4 regions of the Halopseudomonas phragmitis genome follow, and region 1 is predicted to be linked to each of the others. Evidence: predicted binding sites of a transcription regulator. Region 1 holds the regulator's gene; each other region holds the start of a gene.
What was found. Region 1 encodes FliA, which starts transcription of late flagellar genes. Its sites were predicted from a motif close to CTAAAGTTTNNNNNNNNNNNGCCGNTAA; they were not measured.

Region 1 (5,633 bases):
CTAGAAGCCAAGACTGGACAGAAGGTCGTCGACCTCATCCTGTCCAGACACCACGTCCTCCCTTTTATCGGCATGAATCTGCGGACCTTCACCCTTGGAGGATGTTTTTTTCGGTGTTGCCCGCGTTTCGCCGTGTTCAATACCGGCAATTCGATCAACCTGACCAGCCATGCGCACCAGGCTGACCAGACTTTCCTCGACATCATGAACCAGGGTAATGACCCGCTTGATCACCTGACCGGTCAGGTCCTGATAATCCTGGGCCAGCAGAATTTCGTTGAGCTGCGAGCTAACAGCACTGCTGGATTGCTCGGTCTTGGCCAGAAAATCGCCAATGCGTCGGTACAGGTCACGGAACTCGGTGGCGGCGATCTCGCGGCGCTGCAGGCGCTCCCAGTCGGCGCGCAGGGTTGCCGCTTCCTGGCCAAGCTCAGAAACAATCGGCGCGCTGCTCTCAACCAGATCCATGGTCCGGTTGGCGGCCTTGTCGGTCAGCTTGACCACATAGTCGAGATGGTCGGAAGCATCGGTGATCTTGGAGCTGTCGTTGCCTTCTTCGAGCGCATGGGTGGTGTCGATCTGAAAATTGACGATCGCACTGTGCAGCGCCCGGGTGAGCTTGCCGACCTCATGGTACAGACCGCGGTCACGGGCCTGATTGATGGCATGGATGACCAGTACGGCTTCGGCAAACTCGCCATTCTCCAGGTAGCTGACCAGCTGCCGCGCATTTTCCTTGAGGGAATGTTCGAATTCCTGGGCGGTTTCCTGACCGGGATCCTTACTTAACGCCATAACCTTTACCCCGGGTTGTGTTATTTGGCCTGAACGCGCTCGAAAATCTTCTCGATCTTCTCTTTCAAGGCTTGCGCGGTAAAAGGCTTGACCACGTAACCGTTGACCCCGGCCTGAGCCGCTTCAATGATCTGGTCGCGTTTGGCTTCAGCGGTAACCATCAGCACCGGCAGGTGCTTGAGGCGCTCGTCGGCCCGCACTGCGCGCAGCAGGTCAATGCCGCTCATGCCCGGCATATTCCAGTCGGTCACCAGAAAGTCGAAGTTGCCACTTTGCAGCATGGGCAACGCCGTGGTGCCATCATCGGCTTCAGCCGTGTTGGTAAACCCCAGGTCACGCAACAAATTCTTGATGATGCGCCTCATCGTCGAAAAATCGTCAACGATGAGAATTTTCATGTTCTTGTCCAAGTAGACCTCCGTACAAACCAGGGGAAATGCAGGCTCGCTCGCTGCTCACCCGTTGCCATGTTCAAGCCTGTCGAACCACCTAAGGAAACACTGAAAACCCATATTGCCAGCTATCATCCGCCTTGCGTCAGGCCCAGGCGCATTGTCCGGATGCTGGCGATAAAATCAATCGTCGCGCCAATCGGCCAGGCGGGCCCGCAGACGAGCGGCGCACTGGCTGTGCAACTGACTGACCCGTGATTCACTGACCCCCAGTACGGCGCCGATTTCCTTGAGGTTCAATTCCTCGTCGTAATACAGCGACAGCAATAGGCGCTCACGCTCGGGCAACCCCTCGATCGCATTACTCAAGGCGACCCGAAAGCGCTCATCCTGAAGCCCGCCCAGAGGCTCAGCCTCGGCCTGAACATCGGTCGGTGCTCCGGACTCAAGCAAATCATCAAAACTGAATAGCTTGCTGCCGGCGGTATCGTTGAGGATCGCGTAATATTCCTCAAGACTCATCTCAAGTTCGGCAGCAACTTCATTATCTTTAGCGTCACGCCCCAAACGAGCCTCAACCGAGCGGATCGCATCGCTGACCAGGCGTGTGTTGCGGTGTACTGAACGCGGAGCCCAGTCACCCTTGCGCACTTCATCCAGCATGGCCCCGCGAATGCGGATGCCGGCGTAGGTTTCAAAGCTGGCGCCCTTGCTGTTATCGAACTTGCGGGATGCTTCGAGCAAGCCGATCATACCGGCCTGCATCAAGTCTTCAACCTGCACGCTGGCCGGCAACCGACCGAGCAGGTGATAGGCAATACGTTTGACCAGAGGAGCAAATTGCTCGACCAGTCGATCCTGATATTCGGCTGTGCTCTGCGCGCGGGTATACATGCTCACTCCACCAGCCAGTGCCGTCATGCGTCGGATCCGACTTGCTGAACCAGACGCTCCACGAAAAATTCCAGATGGCCGCGCGGATTGGCGGGCAAAGGCCAGCCATCGACTTTCTGGGCAATCGCCCGAATCGCCATGGAGGCCTTGCTGCGGGGATACAGGTCATATACTGCGCGCTGCTTCTGCACCGCCTTGCGCACCATCTCGTCAAATGGCACCGCTCCCACATACTGCAGGGCTACATCCAGGAAGCGGTCAGTCACCTTGGTGAGTTTAGCAAACACCGTGCGACCTTCCTGTGGGGTATTGACCATATTGGCCAGAACCCGGAAACGGGTCATGCCAAAATCGCGGTTGAGCAGCTTGATCAGCGCATAGGCGTCGGTAATAGAGGTAGGCTCGTCACAGACCACCACCAGCACTTCCTGGGCGGCGCGCACGAAACTCAGTACCGAATCGCTGATACCGGCGGCGGTATCGACGATCAGCACATCCAGGTCATCGCCAATTTCGCTGAAGGCCTGGATCAAGCCAGCATGCTCCTGGGCATTGAGATGGACCATGTGCGACACGCCGGAAGCGGCCGGTACCACCCGTATTCCACCAGGACCGGAGATCATGACATCCCTGAGATCACAACTACCTTCCAGCACGTCAGCCAGGGTAGCTCGCGGCTTGAGCCCCAACAGCACATCGACATTGGCCAGGCCAAGGTCGGCATCCAGCAGGACCACACGTCGCCCGAGCTCGGCCAGGGCCAGGCTGAGGTTGACCGACACATTGGTCTTGCCGATCCCGCCCTTGCCGCCGGTGACTGCGATCACTTGAACCGGATGTTTGCTTCCCATCTCGTTGTATACCTTGCCTTAGTAAAATCTCAACTTGCGCGTTGTTTATGCAGTATACCGGCAAAAACGTCAGCCATAGCCTGATCTGCGGGTGCTTCGTTGCTGGCCAGGCTTACAGCCCGGCTGACCAGTTGGTGCCCCACGGCCCGGTTGAGGTCATCGGGGATGCGCTGGCCATCGGCCAGATAGGCTACCGGTAAACCGTGCTCCATCGCCAGCCCCAATGCTTCACCCAGAGTAGCCGCCTCGTCCACCTTGGTCAGAATACAGCCTGACAGCGCGCAACGCTTGTATGTGTGATAGGCAGCCTTGAGTACTCGGTGCTGGCTGGTTGCAGCCAGTACCAGCAGTGTGCGCACTTGGCTGCCCTGGGCTGCCAACTCACTGAGCTGATTGTTCAGGTGCGGATCATTGGCCTGCAGGCCGGCGGTGTCGATCAGCACCAGACGCTTGCCGGCAAATTCGTCGAGCACCTCGCTCAGACTGTTCTGCTCATCGACGACCCGCACCGGCACATTGAGAATCCGTCCCAGGGTGCGCAATTGCTCATGGGCGCCGATGCGATAGGTATCCATGGTTACCAAGGCGACATGCTGGCTGCCGTGCTTGAGCACATAACGCGCGGCCAATTTGCCCAGCGTGGTGGTTTTGCCGGCACCAGTCGGTCCGACCAGAGCAATGGCGCCGCCCTGCTCGATTAACTCGTCATGCACGACCGGAATGCTATGGGCCAGATGGGCCAGCAGCAGCCGCCAGGCCTGACGGTTATCCGCCACATCGGCAACTTTGTTCAGCAGACCCTGGCACAGCTCCGCCGGCAGCCCGATCTGGGTCAGTCGACGCCAGAGACTGGCCTGACGCGGCTGGTGCTGGTTGACCTGCCCCCAGGCCAGGCTACCCAACTGAGATTCAAGCATTTCGCGCAGACCGGCAAGTTCTGCCCGCATGGCATTCAGGCCTGCTTCTTCAGCCGCCGGGTTATGGCTGTCGACCGGTTCGGCGGTCGCCGGAGCTGACTGCTCGGCGCGCTCGCGCTTAAGCCGAGCCAGCAGGTCGCGCGCCACTGGCGAGCCGTCTTCGGCAGCCTGTAGCATACTGTCGCCGAATAATTGACGATTGACCCGGGGCGCCTCCTGGGGGCGCTCCCCCAACTCCAGTTGCGCCCGGGCATTGACGATACGCTCCTGGGTCTTTTTCAGCTCCAGGCTCAGCCCTGGGGTCGGCGGGGTCAGACGCGGCGCCTCATAATCCAGCGCAGCGGTCAGCTCGATACCGCCGGCCACCCGACGATTGGCAATGATGGCGGCTTCCGGCCCCAGCTCCTCGCGTACCAGCTTCATGGCCTGACGCATATCGGCGGCAAAGAAACGTTTGACCTTCATGGCTGACCTCTAGATTGTTGGCTCAACTCTGACCGACCGTGGAAACGATGGTCACCTGCTTGCTGTCAGGAATTTCCTGGTACGACAGCACATGGGCTCCTGGGGTGGCGTAGCGAACAAACTTGGCCATCATGCCGCGGATCTGTCCGGCTACCAGCAGAATCGCCGGCTTGCCCTGAACTTCCTGACGCTGCACCGCGTCGGCCAGTGAGCGTTGCAGCTTCTCGGCCATACCCGGCTCCAGCAGAATCCCTTCGTCGCCACCCTGCCCTGCCTTCTGAAGGCTCTGAAGCAATATCTGTTCCAACTTGGGATCAAGAGTGATGACAGGCAGCTCGGAGTCAAGCCCGACGAGGCCTTGAACGATGGAGCGCGACAAGGCCACACGCACGGCGCCAATCAAGGCGCCGGGATCTTGACTCTTGCCCGACTGATTGGCGATCGCCTCGGCGATGGTGCGGATATCGCGAACCGGTACCTGTTCCTGCAGCAAGCCTTGCAGCACCTTGAGCAGCCCGGACAGGGAAATGATTCCCGGCACCAACTCCTCAGCCAGCTTGGGTGATGCCTTGGCCAGCACCTGCAACAACTGCTGAACCTCTTCATGGCCAATCAGCTCGTGGGCATGTTTGTGCAAGATCTGGTTGAGATGAGTCGCGACTACGGTACTGGCATCGACCACGGTATAGCCCAGTGCCTGGGCCTGATCCTTCTGCATCGCCTCGATCCAGACTGCATCCAGGCCGAAGGCCGGATCCTTGCCGGCAATCCCCTTGATTTCGCCGAACACCTGACCAGGATTGATCGCCAGTTCGCGGTCAGGATGGATTTCCGCCTCGGCCACCCCAACACCCATCAAGGTGATGCGATAGGCATTGGGAGCCAGATCAAGATTGTCGCGGATATGCACCGAAGGCATCAGAAAGCCCAGGTCCTGGGACAACTTCTTGCGCACGCCCTTGATCCGCGCCAGCAACTGCCCACCCTGGTTGCGATCGACCAGCGGAATCAGCCGGTAACCCACCTCAAGCCCGACCATGTCGACCGGCGTAACATCATCCCAGCCCAGCTCCTTGGCTTCCGGGCGCTGTACCGCGGGCAGCTCAGCCTGCTGACGCTCGACTTCGGCCACTTCCTTAGCCTTGATCTTCTGACGTTGGGCGATCCAGTAGGCCGCGCCGGCTGCCAGCGCACCCAGGCTGAGGAAGGACATGTGCGGCATACCGGGAATCAGCCCCATCACAATCAGGATCCCGGCCGCAATCGTCAGCGCCTTGGGCGAGGCAAACATTTGACGCTGGACCTGTTCGCCCATGTCT
Region 2 (5,633 bases), 1.8 Mb from region 1:
GGCCCGGGCGGCGCCGCCAATGTTGCCGGGGTGACTAGTATTGACCAGCACAATGCGGACGTTGTCGAGCACGATGATCTCCAGGCAGGGAAGGAACTCTGCATCTTACAAAAGCACGCGGCAGATGACCATTCATGTACGCAGAGCTTTCTGCTACACTTACCGGCTTTCCCCGTTCCTTTACATTTCGAGATAGCCCTATGCAGCCGATGCTGAATATCGCTCTGCGCGCCGCGCGCAGCGCGGGAGAACTGATTTACCGCTCCATGGATCGCCTGGACGTTCTCACCGTTAGCGAAAAGGATGCTCGCGACTACGTGTCGGAAGTCGACCGTTCCGCCGAACAAACCATCATTCAACATCTGCGCAAGGCCTATCCCGATCACGGCATCCACGCCGAAGAGTCCGGCTTTCAGCCGGGCCGCGGCGACGGTGCCGACATTGTCTGGATCATCGATCCGCTCGACGGCACCACCAACTTCCTGCGCGGCGTACCGCATTTCGCCGTCAGCATTGCCTGTCGCATCAAGGGCCGTATCGAACATGCAGTGGTTCTCGACCCGGTTCGCCAGGAAGAGTTTACTGCCAGCCGCGGCCGTGGCGCAGCACTCAACGGCAAGCGTCTGCGCGTGAGCAGCCGCAAGACTCTGGACGGCGCCCTGCTCGGCACAGGCTTCCCATTCCGCGACAACCAAATTGATGCACTGGACAACTACCTGGGCATGTTCCGCAGCCTGGTTGGCCAGACCGCCGGCCTGCGCCGCTGTGGCGCCGCCAGCCTGGATCTGGCCTACGTCGCCGCCGGTCGCTATGACGCATTCTGGGAATTCGGCCTGGCCGAATGGGACATGGCCGCCGGCAGCCTGCTGATCCAGGAAGCTGGCGGACTGGTCAGCGACTTCACCGGCGGTCATCATTACCTGGACAAGGGCAATGTCGTCGCCGGCAACCCCAAGTGCTTCAAGGCCGTCCTGACAGCCATCCAGCCGCACCTGACCCCGGCGATGAAGCGCTGAACCCTCCTCCCCCCACAACCAATCAGTTGCGGGGGGATTTTTACACTTCAGAGCCGGAAACGGCCAATCAGATCATTCAGTTCCACAGCTAGCCGGGAAAGCTCACGGCTCGAACTGCTGGTCTGCTCAGCACCGGCAGCAGATTGCGTTGAAAGATCACGAATATTAACCAGGTTCCGGTCAACCTCTCGAGCTACCTGCGCCTGCTCTTCCGCCGCACTGGCAATCACCAGATTACGCTCATTGATTTGCACAATCGCTTCGCTAATGTGCTGCAGAGCCTCACCGGCAGCACCTGCCATTTCTTGGGTCTTGCCCGACATGGTCCGACTGATCCGCATCGCTTCTACCGCTCGCTCAGTAACCTGCTGGATTTGACTAATCATGTTTTCGATTTCGCTGGTTGATGCCTGAGTGCGGTGCGCCAAGGCACGCACCTCATCGGCCACCACAGCAAAACCGCGGCCAGCCTCGCCAGCCCTCGCAGCTTCGATAGCCGCATTCAGCGCTAGCAGATTGGTCTGTTCCGCGATGGCGCCAATTACATCCAGCACCTTGATGATGTCCTGTACCCGGTCGGCCAGGACCTGAACTTCTTCTGCCGAGCTATTGATATTACTGCTCAACTGATCAATGCCTTGCAGCGTTTGGCTGACTTGCTGGCGCCCTTGCTCTGTGATTTGGGTGGCTTTTTTCGACTCATCCGAAGTCGAGTTCGCATTGCTAGCCACCTCTTCCACTGCAACGGTCATTTCATTTACGGCCGTCGCCGCCTGCTGCACCTCGTCATTCTGTCGCTGCAAGCCACGGGTTGCATCCTCGGTAACCGCATTCAATTCCTCTGCTGCCGAAGCCAGTTGAGTGGAAGAGTTAGCGATGCCCGCAATGGTCTCGCGCAACTGGTGCTGCATGGACGCAATTGAACGCAGCAACTGAGCAGCCTCATCCTTCCCAATGAACTCAATGCGCCGGGTAAGATCACCTTGCGCAATTACCTCACTGGCAGACACCGCGTAGCGTATTGGCCTCAGAATTCCCTGTGATAGCACCCATGCCAGGAAAGCCGTGAAAAACGCTGCCAATAACACCGCAGCAATGATCACATTCCGAGCGCGACTGTAAACCTGATCCGCATGAACTGCCGCCTCATCGGCCACTTGAGAATTCAACACAACAATGTCCAGTAATATTTGTGACACCCTGTGTGCAAGCGGATCAAGAACATTATCCAGCTCGACCAACGCAGCAGGACGACGATCAGCCAGAAGCATATCGATCAAACCTTGCTGCGCCTGCATGTAACGATTGAGTTCAGCCTGAAAGCTTTCAAACAACTGACGCTCCTCAGCACCTGCCGGCAAGGCAGCAAAATTTCGCCCGGCATGCTGCACGTCATCTCGTGCCTGCTGGATCCGGCGCGCATAATCTCTTATTTGTTGATCAGTCTCAGCCAGAATACTGCGCAATGTAAAATACCGTACCTGCATGAAGCTATGATTCATTTGCCCAATCAACTGGGTACCCGGCAAGAGGTCAGCCTCCAGAATCTCTGCATCTCGGCGCAGCTCAGACAAACTTTTAAAGGCCAAAAACCCAAGCCCCAGCACAATAAGCCCCATCAGCACAAAACTGCCTCCCAGTCGCAACGCAATGGAGTAATTTCTGAACATGGCCTACCTCACTTATCAAAGGTGATTCGTACACTATGTTCTAGCCCTATCGGCCAGCACCCTCCCAGCTTGAACCGCTTATCTGAATAACCATCAATTTAGATACTTAGGCGTTCATATCAGACGCCCAAAGCAAAAAAGCAGCCTCTCGGCTGCTTTTTTGCTTTTACCCAAGGCCTGTTCAGGGCCGGTCGTCCACCGCTTCCTCGACCTGTGGAGGAATCAGATCCTCGCGAGTCAGCTTCATCGTTACCAACAGGCCGTTGGCAACGAAGATCGATGAGTAGGTACCGACACACACACCGATCAACAGCGCCGTAGCGAAGCCATGGATGTTCTCGCCACCGAAGAAGAACAGCGCCAGCAGCACCAGAATGGTCGAGAACGAGGTCGCCAGAGTCCGGGCCAGGGTCTGAGTAGTGGAGACGTTGATCACCTCGATCAGATCGGCCTTGCGCATTACCCGCAGGTTTTCCCGTACCCGGTCAAATACCACGATGGTGTCGTTCAGCGAGTAACCAATCACCGCCAGCAATGCCGCCAGCACGGTCAGGTCAAACGACAGGCCGAACAAGGCGAAAAAGCCCAGGGTGAAGATCACATCATGGAACAGCGCGGCAATCGCCCCTACTGCGAACTTCATCTGGAAGCGCAGCGACACGTAGAGCAGAATCCCGCCCATGGCCAACAACATCCCCAGACCACCCTGATCGCGCAGTTCCTCACCCACCTGCGGCCCGATGAACTCGACCCGTTTGACAGTGACCTCGCCAGCGTCTTCGCGCTGGATCATCCGGGCGATCTCACTACCCAGATTCGGATCCTCACTGGCCAGACGTATGATCACATCGGTACTGGCGCCGAAGTTCTGTACTACCGCATCTTCCCAGCCTGCTGCGCGCAGAGTCTGGCGGATAGACTCAAGGTCCGCCGGCTCGTCATAGTTCAGCTCGATCAGCGCACCACCAGTGAAGTCCAACCCCAGATTGAGGTTCTTCACCACCAGGCTGCCGATCGAAACCAGCATGAGTACGGCAGCGACTACGAAGAAGAACTTGCGCAGCGCCATGAAATTGATGGTTTTGATATTCATGATGCGCTCCTCACAGCCACAGCTTCTTCACGTCGCGACCGCCGACGCTGAGATTGACCATGGCCCGGGTAACCAGAATGGCACTGAACATCGAAGTCAGAATGCCCAACGACAGCGTTACGGCAAAACCCTTGACCGGCCCCGAGCCCATGGCGAACAGGATCACCCCCACCAGCAGGGTGGTCAGGTTACCGTCGACGATCGCCGAGAAGGCCTTGTCATAGCCTTCGTGCACAGCCCGCTGAATGCTGTTGCCGGCGCGAATTTCCTCACGGATACGCGAGAAGATCAGCACGTTGGCGTCGACCGCCATCCCCAGGGTCAAGACGATACCGGCGATACCGGGCAGAGTCAGCGTGGCGCCCAGCACCGACATCAGTGCCAGCAGCAGCACCAGGTTGAAACTCAGAGCGATGCTGGCAAAGACGCCAAAGGCACGGTAGACGACGATCATGAAGATCAGCACCAGCGCAAAGCCGACCTGGGTAGCAGTTACCCCCTTGGCAATGTTCTCGGCCCCCAGGCTCGGACCAATGGTCCGCTCTTCGACAAAGTACATCGGTGCCGCCAGGCCACCAGCGCGCAGCAGCAACGCCAGTTCCGAGGCTTCGGCCGGCGAGTTCAAGCCGGTGATCCGGAACTGGTTGCCCAGCGTGCTCTGAATGGTGGCCAGACTGATGATGCTCTTGTCCTCGACGAACGCCGGGACTTCAACGGTCTGCATCACCCCGTCAACTTCCTGCTGTACGGTTCGGGTAATCTGGCGCTGCTCGATGAACAGCACCGCCATGCCACGACCGACATTGGTCCGGGTGGCGCGGGTCATCAGCTCCCCGCCGTGCCCATCAAGACGGATATTGACCTGCGGGCGGCCATTCTCATCGAAATTGGACTGGGCGTCAGTTACCTGATCACCGGTCAGGATAATGCTGCGCTCAACGTCTGCCGGCGGGCGGCTGCCGTCGCGGAATTCGAAGGTTTCGATGGTCGCCCGGGCAGCATCCGGTTCGGCGGCCAGGCGGAACTCGAGGTTGGCGGTCTTGCCGAGAATCCGCTTGGCCTCGGCAGTATCTTGCACCCCAGGCAGCTCAACCACGATGCGGTTGGCACCCTGACGCTGCACCAGCGGCTCGGCCACGCCCAGCTCATTAACCCGGTTACGCACGGTGGTCAGGTTCTGACGCACCGAATACTCACGAATCTCGGTCATCTCGGCGTCAGTCAGGGTCAGACGCAATACCTGAAGATCTTCACGGGTACCGGTGGAGAGCTGGAATTGGCTGTACTGACGATTGATCAGGCGCTGGGCAGCGCTAAGCTGGTCGGCTTCGGTAAAACCGAACTGCAGGGTATTGCCCTGATTCGGCAGGCTGCGGTAGCGAATGCGCTCATTACGCAGCAGGCTGCGCAGCTCGCTTTCGTAGACATTGACCCGATTCTCGACCGCTTTGTCCATATCCACTTCCAACAGGAAGTGCACCCCACCGGACAGGTCCAGACCCAGCTTCATCGGCCCGGCCCCGATATTCATCAACCAGTCAGGCGTAGTGGGTGCCAGGTTCTGGGCCACCACGAACTGATCTCCCAGAGCACGGCGCACCACATCCTGGGCCGGCAGCTGATCGCCACGATTGACCAAGCGGACCAGGCCGGAGCGGCTCTGCTGCCCTAACTCGGTACCCTTGGTTTCAATACCGGCATCACGCAAAGCCTGATCTATACGATTCAGATCACGCTGTTCGATGGTCTGGGTGGAGCTGGCGCCGGAGATCTGGATCGCCGGATCATCCGGGTACAGATTGGGTGTGGCGTAAACCAGGCCGAGCGCCAGCACGGCCACGATTAACAGGTATT
Region 3 (5,633 bases), 1.5 Mb from region 1:
CTGGTCGGTTTCGCCCGGTTGACGATCGGACTACACTGAATGTCACAGCCTAGGATAGGTCAATCACTGCCGGAGGTCATGCCCATGCAAGCGCTCGAAGAAGCCATGCTGCAATGCCCCCACTGCGGCGAGGCGATTACCTTGTTGCTGGATCTCACCGGCGGCAGCCAGTCTTACATTGAGGACTGTCAGGTCTGCTGCCAGGCGATCCATGTCAACCTGTGGATCGATCCCGACCAGGACGGTTATCATATCGACCTGCGCCGCGAGCAGGACTGACCACTACGCCATGCTGTGTGCCTATAACCCCCGTGATCTGATCGAAGCCGAGCTGCTAAAACAGTTGCTGAGCAGCCACCATATCCGTTGCCATCTTACCGGCCAGTACCTGCAAGGTGCGGTAGGAGAATTGCCAGCTCATGACTTGCTGGGACTCTGGGTCGAGCCTGCGGACCTGGGACTGGCCCGCGAGTTGATCAACGACTGGCAACACGCCACCCCACTGGATGATGAGTTTGATGACCCCGAAAGTGAGCCAGCCCTGACATGAGCGGACGCCTGGCCCAGTTCAATGCCCCACACCGCGACACCCCTGCCGGCTGGCAGCCCAGCTGGAATCTGGCGCCAGGCCAGCGGCTGCTGATCCTGCGCAAGGCTGACAATCGCCTGGAGTGTGTCCAGACTCTGTGGAATTTGACGCCCGGCTGGCTGCGCGACCTGAGTCGGGCGCCATTCAGCGCCCAGGCCGAATACCTGCACGACAAACCGATGTTCCGCCAGGCCCTTGCCCAGCGTCGCTGTCTTATTCCGGTGGATGGCTACTTTCTCTGGCACAGCCAGGGCGGACGCAAGCAGCCCTGGTATCTGCGCCGTCGGGAAGGTGGCCTGGCCCTGGCCGGGTTATGGGAGCGCTACAGTCTGGATGACGGCAGCTATTGGGACAGTTGTGCGCTGATCACAGTGCCCGCCAAGGGCCTGAGCAGTCGCCTGGCCGAGCGTATGCCGGTCAGCCTCAATCAGGCCGAGCAAAGCCTGTGGCTGGCCAACGCCACCGCGACGCAGGCCCTGCAACCACTACTGCTCAATGCCGACTCACGGGTAGACCTGATGCACCCGGTAACCCCGGCAATGAGCAGTCCACAAACCCAGGGGCCGATCTGCTGCACGCCCACCGGGCCCCTGATCCAGCCCTGATCAACCCCTGATCAAACCCGGAACTGGTTGATCAGGCGGCGCTGGTGCTCGGCCAGCTTGGTCAACCCGGCGCTGGCCTCAGAAGCCTCCTGAGCCCCCTCGGCTACCGACTTGGCGACCTGGTCAATGGTCGCCACATTGCGATTGATATCCTCGGCTACCGCACTCTGCTCCTCGGCGGCACTGGCGATCTGGGTGTTCATCTCATTGATGACCGACACCGCCTGAGTGATCGAGGTCAGGGCGGCATCGGCCTCCTCAGCCTGCAGCACACTTTGCTCGGTCTGAGCCCGACTCTGCTCCATGACCTTGACGGTTTCCCGGGTGCCTTGCTGGAGCTGCTCGATCATTTGCTGAATTTCTTCGGTCGAGGCCTGAGTCTTCTGCGCCAGATTGCGCACCTCGTCAGCCACTACCGCAAAGCCGCGTCCTTGCTCACCTGCCCGGGCCGCCTCAATCGCAGCATTGAGCGCCAGCAGATTGGTCTGCTCGGCGATACCGCGAATGGTGTGCAAAATACCAGTGATATTCTCACTGTCGCGGGCCAGATCCTGCACGCTGAGCACCGCGCGCTGGATATCCTCAGCCAGATGCTGAATGGTCTGCGAGGTCGCCCGCACCACTTCCCGACCATGGTTGGCCGAGCCATCGGCATTGCTGGCTGCCTCGGCCGCCTGGGTCGCATTGCGCGCCACATCCTGGGCAGTAGCAGTCATTTCCGTTACCGCCGTAGCGACCAGATCGATCTCGCTGAGCTGCCGCTGCACCCCGTCGTTGGTGCGCATGGCGATATCGGCGGTAGTTTCCGAGGCATCGGTCACCTGCTGCACCGAGCCAACCACCTCACGCATCATGGCCTGCAACTTGTCGAGGAAAGCATTGAAGCCACGGGCAATAGCGCCAAGTTCATCAGCACGGTCGATCTCCAGACGCCGGGTCAAATCCCCTTCACCCTGGGCGATACCTTCCAGCATGCTCGACAACTGCCGGGCCGGGCGTGCCAGGCTGTAGCCCACCAGCGCCATCACTCCGACCCCGGCCAGCGACACCAAAAGACCGATGATCACCATGGTCATGGAGTCACTGGCCTGCTGGCGTTCCAGCTCACCCTGCAGACTCAGCAAATCACTCATCACCGCATCCAGCGGCAGGGTAATCAGATAGACCCAACGCGCATCCGTACCAGCAAAACGGATCGGCATGATCAGCTCGATATGCCCTCCCGCTTCATCAACCTCATAAATCAGGCTGTCGCCGAGACGAGCCAGGTTGGCAAGCTCATTGGCATCGAGAATGCGTTCGGCCGGGTCACCCGGCTGTGCATCATTGCCGGTATAGGCTACAAGGCGCTGATTAGTGCTGATCAATGCCTGTTTACCGCTACCGTTGTAGAGGCTGGCATTGCTTTGCTCGAGCATCCTCTGAATAAAGTTCAGCGACAAGTCAGCACCAACAATTCCCATGAACTCGCCATCGACCATGATCGGCACATTGAACGATGACAACAGCTGCATCTGCCCAGACATTTCATAAGCGGCCGGATCAATCACGCAGGGACGCAAGGTTTCCTTCGGGCACAGGTAATATTCACCTTCCCTGACCCCGGTTGGCAGCAGGTTAGTGCTTTCCAGTTCGGTCAATGCTTCCAGCACCAGGTTGCCGCTGTCATCACGGTACCACCAGGGCATGAATCGCCCTGAACCCTCATACCCACCCGTCGTGACCCCTTCATAGTATTCGTCCAGGTCATCCAGCGAGTTCGGTTCCCAGGCTACATACAGACTCAGCAGGTCAGAGTTGACTTCGAGCAGCTTACGCGTGACCCGATTCATTTCCTCGCGACTCATCATCAGACTGGGCAGGGCGTCATCCTGAACTTCACCCAGCATCTGGTTGAGCGTCGCCAACTGCCCGGTAACCACCAGCGGATACTCCAGACGCCGGCGAATGCGCTCACTCTCCCCTTCGGCTATCCCTGCCAAACGCTCTTCGACCAATCCTTCCAGCAACTGCTGGCTACGCGCCTGGACAAATTCCTGGCTGCGGTCGGAGGCATACAATGTGTACAGCGTCATGGCACCCACGGCGACAAACAGACTGGCACCGGCCAGCACCGCAATGGACAGCTGAATGGACTTGAACTTCATCGTCGACCCTCAATATTTCACCCCATACAGGGCTTATCGGCGGGGCGCAAAAAATCTTCAGGATTTTCCCCACCGTCAGGAATACTTTGGCCAGGCGACATGTCAAAGGATAAAATTCAGTTAAGGAATCTTTGAAAAACGTAGCCGAGGCAGGCAAGACAAGGCAAAAATAGCCGAAAGAGCGCAGTTTACGTGCTGTAAATGAGCATCTTGAGGCCATTTTTAACGCAGTATGGCCAACGCAGGTAGTTTTTCAGATGTTCCGAAATTCATGAAAGGAATCCACCCATGAGTATCCGTGCACTAATTCTGGGCCTGCCGCTGATCTGGCTGGCCGGCTGTGAAACCGTACAAACCACCGATGGCGGTGCCGTTGGCGTACAGCGCCAGCAGTATATGTTCAGCGCCTTGTCGAGCGCTCAGGTCGACCAGATGGCGGCCGAGTCCTATGCCAAGATGCTCGAAGAGGCCAGGGAAAAGAAAGTCCTCAATACCGACACCGCCATGCTCAACCGGCTACGCCGCATTTCCAACGACCTGATTCCGCAAACCCGGCATTTCCGCGCCGATGCGCCGAGCTGGAACTGGGAGGTCAACCTGATCAAGAACGACCAGCTCAACGCCAGCTGCATGCCCGGCGGCAAGATCATCTTCTATACCGGTATCGTTGAGAAGCTGAACCTGACCGACGATGAAATTGCCCAGATCATGGGCCACGAAATTGCCCACGCCCTGCGTGAACATGGCCGCGAAGCCATCTCCCGCGCCTACGTAACTCAGACTGGCACCCAGGTCGCTACTGCCCTGCTGGGGCTGGGCGAAGTCAGCCGCCAGGCCGCCGACGCCGCCGTACAATATGGCCTGACCCTGCCCAACAGCCGCGGCAACGAAACCGAAGCCGACCTGATCGGCCTGGAACTGGCCGCCCGGGCTGGCTACAACCCGCAAGCCGCAGTCACTCTGTGGCAGAAGATGGCCAGCGCCTCACAAGGCCAGCCACCGGCCTTCCTCAGCACTCACCCGTCACACTCGGGGCGGATTCAGAACCTGCAGAACGCGATTCCACGAGTGCAGCCGTTGTACGAAGCCGCCAAGCGCTAAGGCACCCTCCTTGGTTGCCACAACACTTTCTCGCGGTGTCGTGGCAACCAAGCAAACCTCCTGCCTTACCAACCGCCCCAACGCCTGAGCTGCAACCCCAGCCATACTCCCAGCACGCAGAACAACGCAAACACCCAACCGGACACGGCGCCAGCCATGATGCCGGACAGCAGCGTGCCGACCGTACAGCCCAACGCCAGCATTGCCCCATACCCCAGCATGACCCCACCCAAGAGCCCGCGTAGCGCTTCTCCCAATCGTGGCCAGCGGGGCTGCCAATCGCCACTGAGCAGTGCCACGACCCAGGCACCCAACACCAGCCCAGCCACAAACACCCCGTTATTGGACAGCAGCGCCTGCTTGACCACTGTCGCGCATCCGGCAAACCCGTCCAATCCCAATAGCCGCTCCGGCAGCAGGCCCAGCCCGCTGGCCGCCGTGCGCGACAAACTGCCCAACTCGGCCGTCACCCCCAACGGCGCCACCCGCAGGTAACTGACCACCGCCAGCATGCCAATCAGAATGCCGCCGATATGCACAGGCCAACGCCGACGCCATAGCGCCTGCCCCAGACTCACTGGCGGCTCAGGCTCGGCGGGGCGCCCCAAGCGTGCCAGCAGCCAGGCCAGGGCCGCGAGCAAACTCAACTGCAGCAGCAATGAACCGCCATACCCCAGCCGCCCAGGCAGCCAGATGACCGGCCCCTGCTCAATAGCCAGCAGATACAACCGGTTCCAGCTCATAAACCCCAGAGCAAACCCCAGCAACGCACCGAACAGGGCAAAGGGCGCCACCGGCGAACCCTCACCCAAACGATACAGATGGGCGCTAATGCACGAACCAGACACAGCCATACCCAGGCCGAACACCAGCGCACCCAGCGCCAGTACCCAGCTCAAGGGACCGATATGGGCATCCGGCGGCAAGCGACCGGATAGAGGATCAGGTACAAAAGTGCCGAACAGCGCGTGATAACCGAGCGTACCAACTACCAACGCAGTCACCAGCCCCAGCAGGCCACGGGCATCGCCCTGTTCGAAGAAGTCACGGGTAATACAGAAAAAGCAGAATCGCGAGCGCTGTAACAAGACCCCGAACAACGCCCCGCTCAGCAGCGAGAAACTCAATGCCCGCCCAGCTGGAGTCGGAGTGGCCAGCAGCCAGGCCCAGAGCAATACCCCAAAGACCACC
Region 4 (5,633 bases), 1.4 Mb from region 1:
ACCAACCTGGGTAGTGGCCGAATCGAACCCAGCCAGAGCCACCTTGCTGCTCTGGGCCAGGTTGAATACCTGAACACTGTAGTTGCCCGCTGCTGCGCTGGAAGTGGCCGTGGCGGTAAAATAGTCCGTGTTGGACGAGGTCGCGGTGCGCTTCTGGAACAACGCCGAATCATTGAGATTCTTCAGCGCAGTCTGAAAATCGGAAATAGCACTGCGGAACTGCCCCAGTGCAGAGAACTGTGCGGTGGTCTTGCTTTCCAGACGAGAGAGCGACGCGGCCTTGGGGGCACGTTCAGCGTCCATGATCGCTTTGACCATGGAGTTGATATCCAGCCCCGAACCAATACCGGTAATATTCATGCTACTCACCTCGTTGCCGTTTTCTTGACGGCATCAATGCCTGATGGGTTCACCCAGAGCTTTCAGGCAAGAAACGGGCCAGCTCAAGCCTCCGCTTCAAACAACAAGCTACGAATCTCCGATAGGTTCTCTGCCAGACGCAGAGCCTCCTCGGAAGGAATTTGACGGATCACATCACCAGTAGCCGCCTCGGTGACCCGGACTACGACTTGACCTGTGCCATCATCCAACTGGAAATTGATATCCCGCCGCACGCTCTGGACAAAGTCCTGCATGTCCGACACGGCTTTTTCCAGACTCTGGCGATCAGCCGGTTGGACATCAACTACTGCGGGAAGTGCAGTCTTGTTCTGATTATCTGGAGCCTCTGGCGCCTTGCCCGCTACCAGACTAATGACCTTACCGGCAGCCGCGCTGACAGCAGCACCTGCAGGCCGCTCAGCCCCCGGTGTTCCAAGCATTCCCATGTCCATGGCGGTATCCTCATTAAGGACAATGCGGGAGAAAGGCTAACACCTTTCCCCCGTCATTTCACATCCCGTCAATCTTACTGCAACAGGCTCAGTACCGCCTGCGGCAACTGATTGGCCTGAGCCAGAATAGAAGTGCCGGCCTGTTGCAGAATCTGATTCTTGGTCAGATTCGCAGTCTCAGCGGCAAAGTCGGTATCCTGAATCCGCCCGCGCGCTGCCGAGACGTTCTCAGCAATATTCTGCAGGTTGGCAATGGTATTCTCGAAGCGGTTCTGCACCGCACCGAGGTCGGCACGCTGGGAATCGATCTGCTTGATCGCTTCGTCGATGACCAGAATGGCCGACTGAGCACCTGCGGCGCTGGTGATGTCGATGTCCTTGACACTGTTAGCAGCCACTGCGGTAGTCGAAGCGGTCACAGCAGTGAAGGTCACGCCAGAACCATCAGCATCGTCCATGGTAATGCTTGTCAGTGCGTTGCTGGTGCCATCTTCAGCCACACCCGAGATGATCTGGTAAGCTCCGTTTTCATCCTTGAGCACACCCACCCCGAGATTCAGATCGTTGATTGCGGCAGCGATCTTGTCAGCGACTACAGCTCCGGTATCACCGTCCTTGACATCGACAGTGATTTCCACATCATCGATATCCTCAAATACCAGCGTAAACTCCAGGGTTCCGTCAGCAGTTGCCGGACCAGCGGCTCCCAGTGCAGTTCTGAAGAAGTCACCTTCGAGCGAGCTGGAACTCATCTCGCCAATACCGACACTGATAATTTCGTTGGCCGCCGAGCCAACCTGGAAGCTGGAGATGCCAAAATTACCGTCCAGCAGCTTGCGGCCACCGAAAGTGGTAGTGTTGCTGATCCGGTCGATTTCTTTCTTCAGCTGAGTGACTTCGGCATTCAGCGCCTCACGCTCTGAGTCGCTGTTGGAACCGTTGGCCGATTGCAGCGACAGGTCACGCATGCGCTGCAGAATATTGGTGGTTTGCTGCAGAGCGCCTTCGGCGGTTTGCGCCAGCGAGATGCCGTCGTTGGCATTACGTACCGCCACGTTCAGGCCGTTAACCTGACTGGTCAGACGGTTGGCAATCTGCAGGCCGGCAGCATCATCCTTGGCGGAGTTGATGCGCGAGCCAGTGGACAGACGTTGCAAGGAAGTCTGCAGTGAACTGGCCGAGCTGTTGAGGTTACGCTGGGTATTGAGCGATGCTACGTTAGTATTTACTGTCAAGGACATGGGTCGCCTCCACTGAAGCTATTTAAGGCTACTGCCTGGGTTGCGTCTCAGGCACCCACCACTTCCCAGGCACCGATAGAATCCGCATTCAGACAGGTTATCGACCAGGCTGGCTTAAGCTTTAGCCCGATAACGACTTTTTACTCACCGATACGCAAGAAGCCGGGCATACGCCCGGCTTCTCAACATCAAAATGCTTAACCAAGCTACTCAGCCAAGTAAGCTCAACACAGCCTGCGGCAACTGATTGGCCTGAGCCAGGATCGAAGTACCGGCCTGCTGCAGAATCTGGTTCTTGGTCAGATTCGCAGTCTCGGCGGCAAAGTCGGTATCCTGGATACGACCACGGGCTGCCGACACGTTCTCGGCAATATTCTGCAGGTTGGCAATGGTGTTCTCGAAGCGGTTCTGCACCGCACCGAGGTCGGCACGCTGAGAGTCGATCATACGAATCGCCTCATCAATCACCAACACGGCAGCCTGGGCTCCATAGGCAGAAGTGATGTCGATGGCACTGACAGTGCTGTCGGCAGCCGCTGCCGCATTCGTGGCATCAAGCGTAATATCGGCCAGAGTGACTTCAGCTGGCAGCGAGGTAAACTCGATACCCGTAACGGCCGGGCCGTCACCATCTGCATTCGAGTTGGTAATTACTTGCCAGGCATCATTTTCGTCCTTCTGTACACTCACTCCCAGATTGGCGTCGTTAACAGCAGCTGCCAATTTGGCCGTGATAGTCTCAGCATCATCGGAAGCACTCAACTCAACACTCAACTCCACCGGATCAGCGACCCCATCCAGCGTCACCTCAATGGTAGCCGTCCCCCCAACATAATCTGCTGGCGTACCGATTGCCGCAGTCCCAAAAGCCTCGGTATAGAAAGTACCATTCAACGAAGTCGAACTCATTTCGCCAATACCGACACTGATGATTTCGTTGGCCGCCGAGCCGACCTGGAAGCTGGTCACGCCAAAGTTGCCATCCAGCAGCTTGCGACCACCAAAAGTGGTGGTGTTGCTGATCCGGTCGATTTCCTTCTTCAGCTGAGTCACTTCAGCATTCAGCGCTTCGCGCTCGGAAGTGCTATTGGAGCCGTTGGCCGACTGCAGGGCCAGATCACGCATACGCTGCAAAATATTGGTCGACTGTTGCAATGCACCTTCGGCGGTCTGGGCCAGCGAGATACCATCATTGGCGTTACGCACTGCCACATTCAGACCATTGACCTGGCTGGTCAGACGGTTGGCGATCTGCAGGCCGGCAGCATCATCTTTGGCACTATTGATGCGCGAACCGGTGGACAGACGCTGCAAGGAAGTCTGCAGCGAGCTGGCGGAGCTGTTGAGGTTACGCTGGGTATTCAGCGATGCTACGTTGGTATTGACGGTCAGGGACATATAGTGCCTCCGATAGTGGCGATTGCCCAGTATCCACTCCATGGTTCGACCGAGGTCGGGCAACCATGAAATCTGCGTTCAATCCCTGTATCGGCAGCCACTGACAAAGCTTTAGGCCAGCACCGGCAATTCTTCGGGCAGCAAAAAGCCGGGCGCAGGCCCGGCTTTGCCCCACCACAAATACAACTTACTGCAACAGACTGAGTACGGCCTGGGGTAACTGATTGGCCTGAGCCAGGATCGAGGTTCCGGCCTGCTGCAGAATCTGGTTCTTGGTCAGCGTCGCTGTCTCCGCAGCAAAGTCGGTATCCTGAATCCGCCCGCGCGCTGCCGAGACGTTCTCAGCAATATTCTGCAGGTTGGCAATGGTGTTTTCGAAACGGTTCTGCACCGCACCCAGTTCGGCGCGCTGGGCATCGATCAGGCGGATGGATTCATCAATCACCAGAATTGCCGCCTGAGCTCCCGCCACATCGCGAATATCCAGATCAGCAATAGTGTTGTCTGCCACCGGTGTAGCAGCCGACAGGTCAACAGTAGTGAATGTCGCACCTGAAGCTGGAGTGGAGTCACCAAAAGTGATGGTCTGCAAATCGCTGACCGTTGGATCATTGGCATCAGTGCGCGAAATCACCTGATAGTCACCATCAGCATCAAGGTGCACACCCACACCGATATTGGCGTCATTGATTGCCGCTGCCAGTTTGGCGGTAAGAAGATCACCAGTATCGCCAGCTTTCAGTTCAACCGTGATGGTTGTGTTCTTGCTGGTGTCAGTAAACACCAGATCAAGAGTAACCTGGGTATCGACAGTTACCGTACCAGCCGCATCACCAAAAGCTTCCGAGTAGAAGTTGGTTTGCAACGACTGAGCACTCATTTCGCCAATGCCAACACTAATGATCTCATTGGCCGCCGAGCCAACCTGGAAGCTGGAAATACCAAAATTGCCATCCAGCAATTTGCGTCCACCAAAGGTAGTGGTGTTACTGATCCGGTCAATTTCCTTTTTCAGCTGACTGACTTCGGCGTTCAGCGCCTCACGCTCAGAGACGCTGTTGGAGCCGTTGGCCGCCTGCAAGGCCAGATCGCGCATACGCTGCAGGATATTGGTCGACTGCTGCAGAGCACCTTCGGCGGTCTGTGCCAGCGAGATACCGTCATTGGCGTTGCGTACCGCCACGTTCAGGCCATTGACCTGACTGGTCAGGCGGTTGGCAATCTGCAGGCCAGCAGCATCATCCTTGGCGGAGTTGATGCGCGAGCCGGTGGACAGACGCTGCAAAGAAGTCTGCAGCGCATTGGATGAAGTATTGAGGTTACGCTGGGTATTCAGCGACGCCACATTGGTGTTCACCGTCAGGGACATGTCTTGCCTCCATTGTTGCCTGTTGCCCGTACCGCGATCACCAGGCAGCCATGCAATCTGCATTCAACGAATATTCGGCATCGATGCAGACGAACGACTGCATTGCCGCTTTTTAATGTCACAAGGTTGAATGAGCAGGAAGTGTGCCAACAACAATAAAGCGCCCAACCACGGCCACTTACAGCCAGCCAGACCGACTGACTGCCGAGATATTCCGGCAAACTTTTGCCGCGCAGGCAAGCGCCTGCCGCAAATACACACAAGCCGGGCATAAGCCCGGCTTGTGTTGAAAACCAACCCTACTGCCAGATCAGCCCAGCAGACTGAGTACCGCCTGCGGCAACTGGTTGGCCTGGGCCAGGATAGAGGTACCGGCCTGCTGCAGAATCTGATTCTTGGTCAGGTTCGCAGTTTCCGCGGCAAAATCGGTGTCCTGAATCCGTCCACGGGCGGCCGACACGTTCTCGGCAATGTTTTGCAGGTTGGCAATGGTGTTCTCGAAGCGGTTCTGTACCGCACCGAGGTCAGCGCGCTGGGAGTCGATCATCTTGATCGCATCATCGATAACCAGCACTGCTGCCTGCGCACCTGAGGCTGTAGTAATGTCGATATCCTTGACAGTATTGTCAGTCGAAGCTGTCATAGCTGCCGCAGAACCGAGCGTACCCACACCTGTAGTATCAGTGTCGGTTACTGCTACGCTGGTCAACAGAGAGGCGCCATCATCATCCGCCTTGGAAACGTATTTGATCAGGAAGTCGCCAGCATTGTCAGGGTCCTCCTCAACGAAGG

Region 2: the regulator FliA is predicted to act here: its motif matches at 2,733-2,760, upstream of BVH74_RS08030 (methyl-accepting chemotaxis protein).
Region 3: the regulator FliA is predicted to act here: its motif matches at 3,375-3,402, upstream of BVH74_RS09425 (methyl-accepting chemotaxis protein).
Region 4: the regulator FliA is predicted to act here: its motif matches at 2,172-2,199, upstream of BVH74_RS09620 (flagellin).

What each region holds. Positions count from the first base shown of each region.
Region 1 is NZ_CP020100.1:3,509,089-3,514,721, forward strand. It holds gene BVH74_RS16235 (protein phosphatase CheZ) at 1-795, opposite strand; gene BVH74_RS16240 (chemotaxis response regulator CheY) at 816-1,193, opposite strand; gene BVH74_RS16245 (RNA polymerase sigma factor FliA) at 1,371-2,108, opposite strand; gene fleN (flagellar synthesis regulator FleN) at 2,105-2,932, opposite strand; gene flhF (flagellar biosynthesis GTPase FlhF) at 2,962-4,314, opposite strand; gene flhA (flagellar biosynthesis protein FlhA) at 4,337-5,633, opposite strand, start outside.
Region 2 is NZ_CP020100.1:1,742,899-1,748,531, reverse strand. It holds gene trmJ (tRNA (cytosine(32)/uridine(32)-2'-O)-methyltransferase TrmJ) at 1-75, opposite strand, end outside; gene suhB (inositol-1-monophosphatase) at 201-1,016, shown strand; gene BVH74_RS08030 (methyl-accepting chemotaxis protein) at 1,064-2,686, opposite strand; gene secF (protein translocase subunit SecF) at 2,868-3,779, opposite strand; gene secD (protein translocase subunit SecD) at 3,790-5,633, opposite strand, start outside.
Region 3 is NZ_CP020100.1:2,053,585-2,059,217, reverse strand. It holds gene BVH74_RS09440 (CPXCG motif-containing cysteine-rich protein) at 85-279, shown strand; gene BVH74_RS09435 (putative signal transducing protein) at 290-550, shown strand; gene BVH74_RS09430 (SOS response-associated peptidase) at 547-1,194, shown strand; gene BVH74_RS09425 (methyl-accepting chemotaxis protein) at 1,206-3,341, opposite strand; gene BVH74_RS09420 (M48 family metallopeptidase) at 3,630-4,442, shown strand; gene BVH74_RS09415 (YeeE/YedE family protein) at 4,508-5,633, opposite strand, start outside.
Region 4 is NZ_CP020100.1:2,090,446-2,096,078, reverse strand. It holds gene fliD (flagellar filament capping protein FliD) at 1-360, opposite strand, end outside; gene BVH74_RS09625 (flagellar protein FlaG) at 444-833, opposite strand; gene BVH74_RS09620 (flagellin) at 908-2,074, opposite strand; gene BVH74_RS09615 (flagellin) at 2,285-3,472, opposite strand; gene BVH74_RS09610 (flagellin) at 3,660-4,841, opposite strand; gene BVH74_RS09605 (flagellin) at 5,152-5,633, opposite strand, start outside.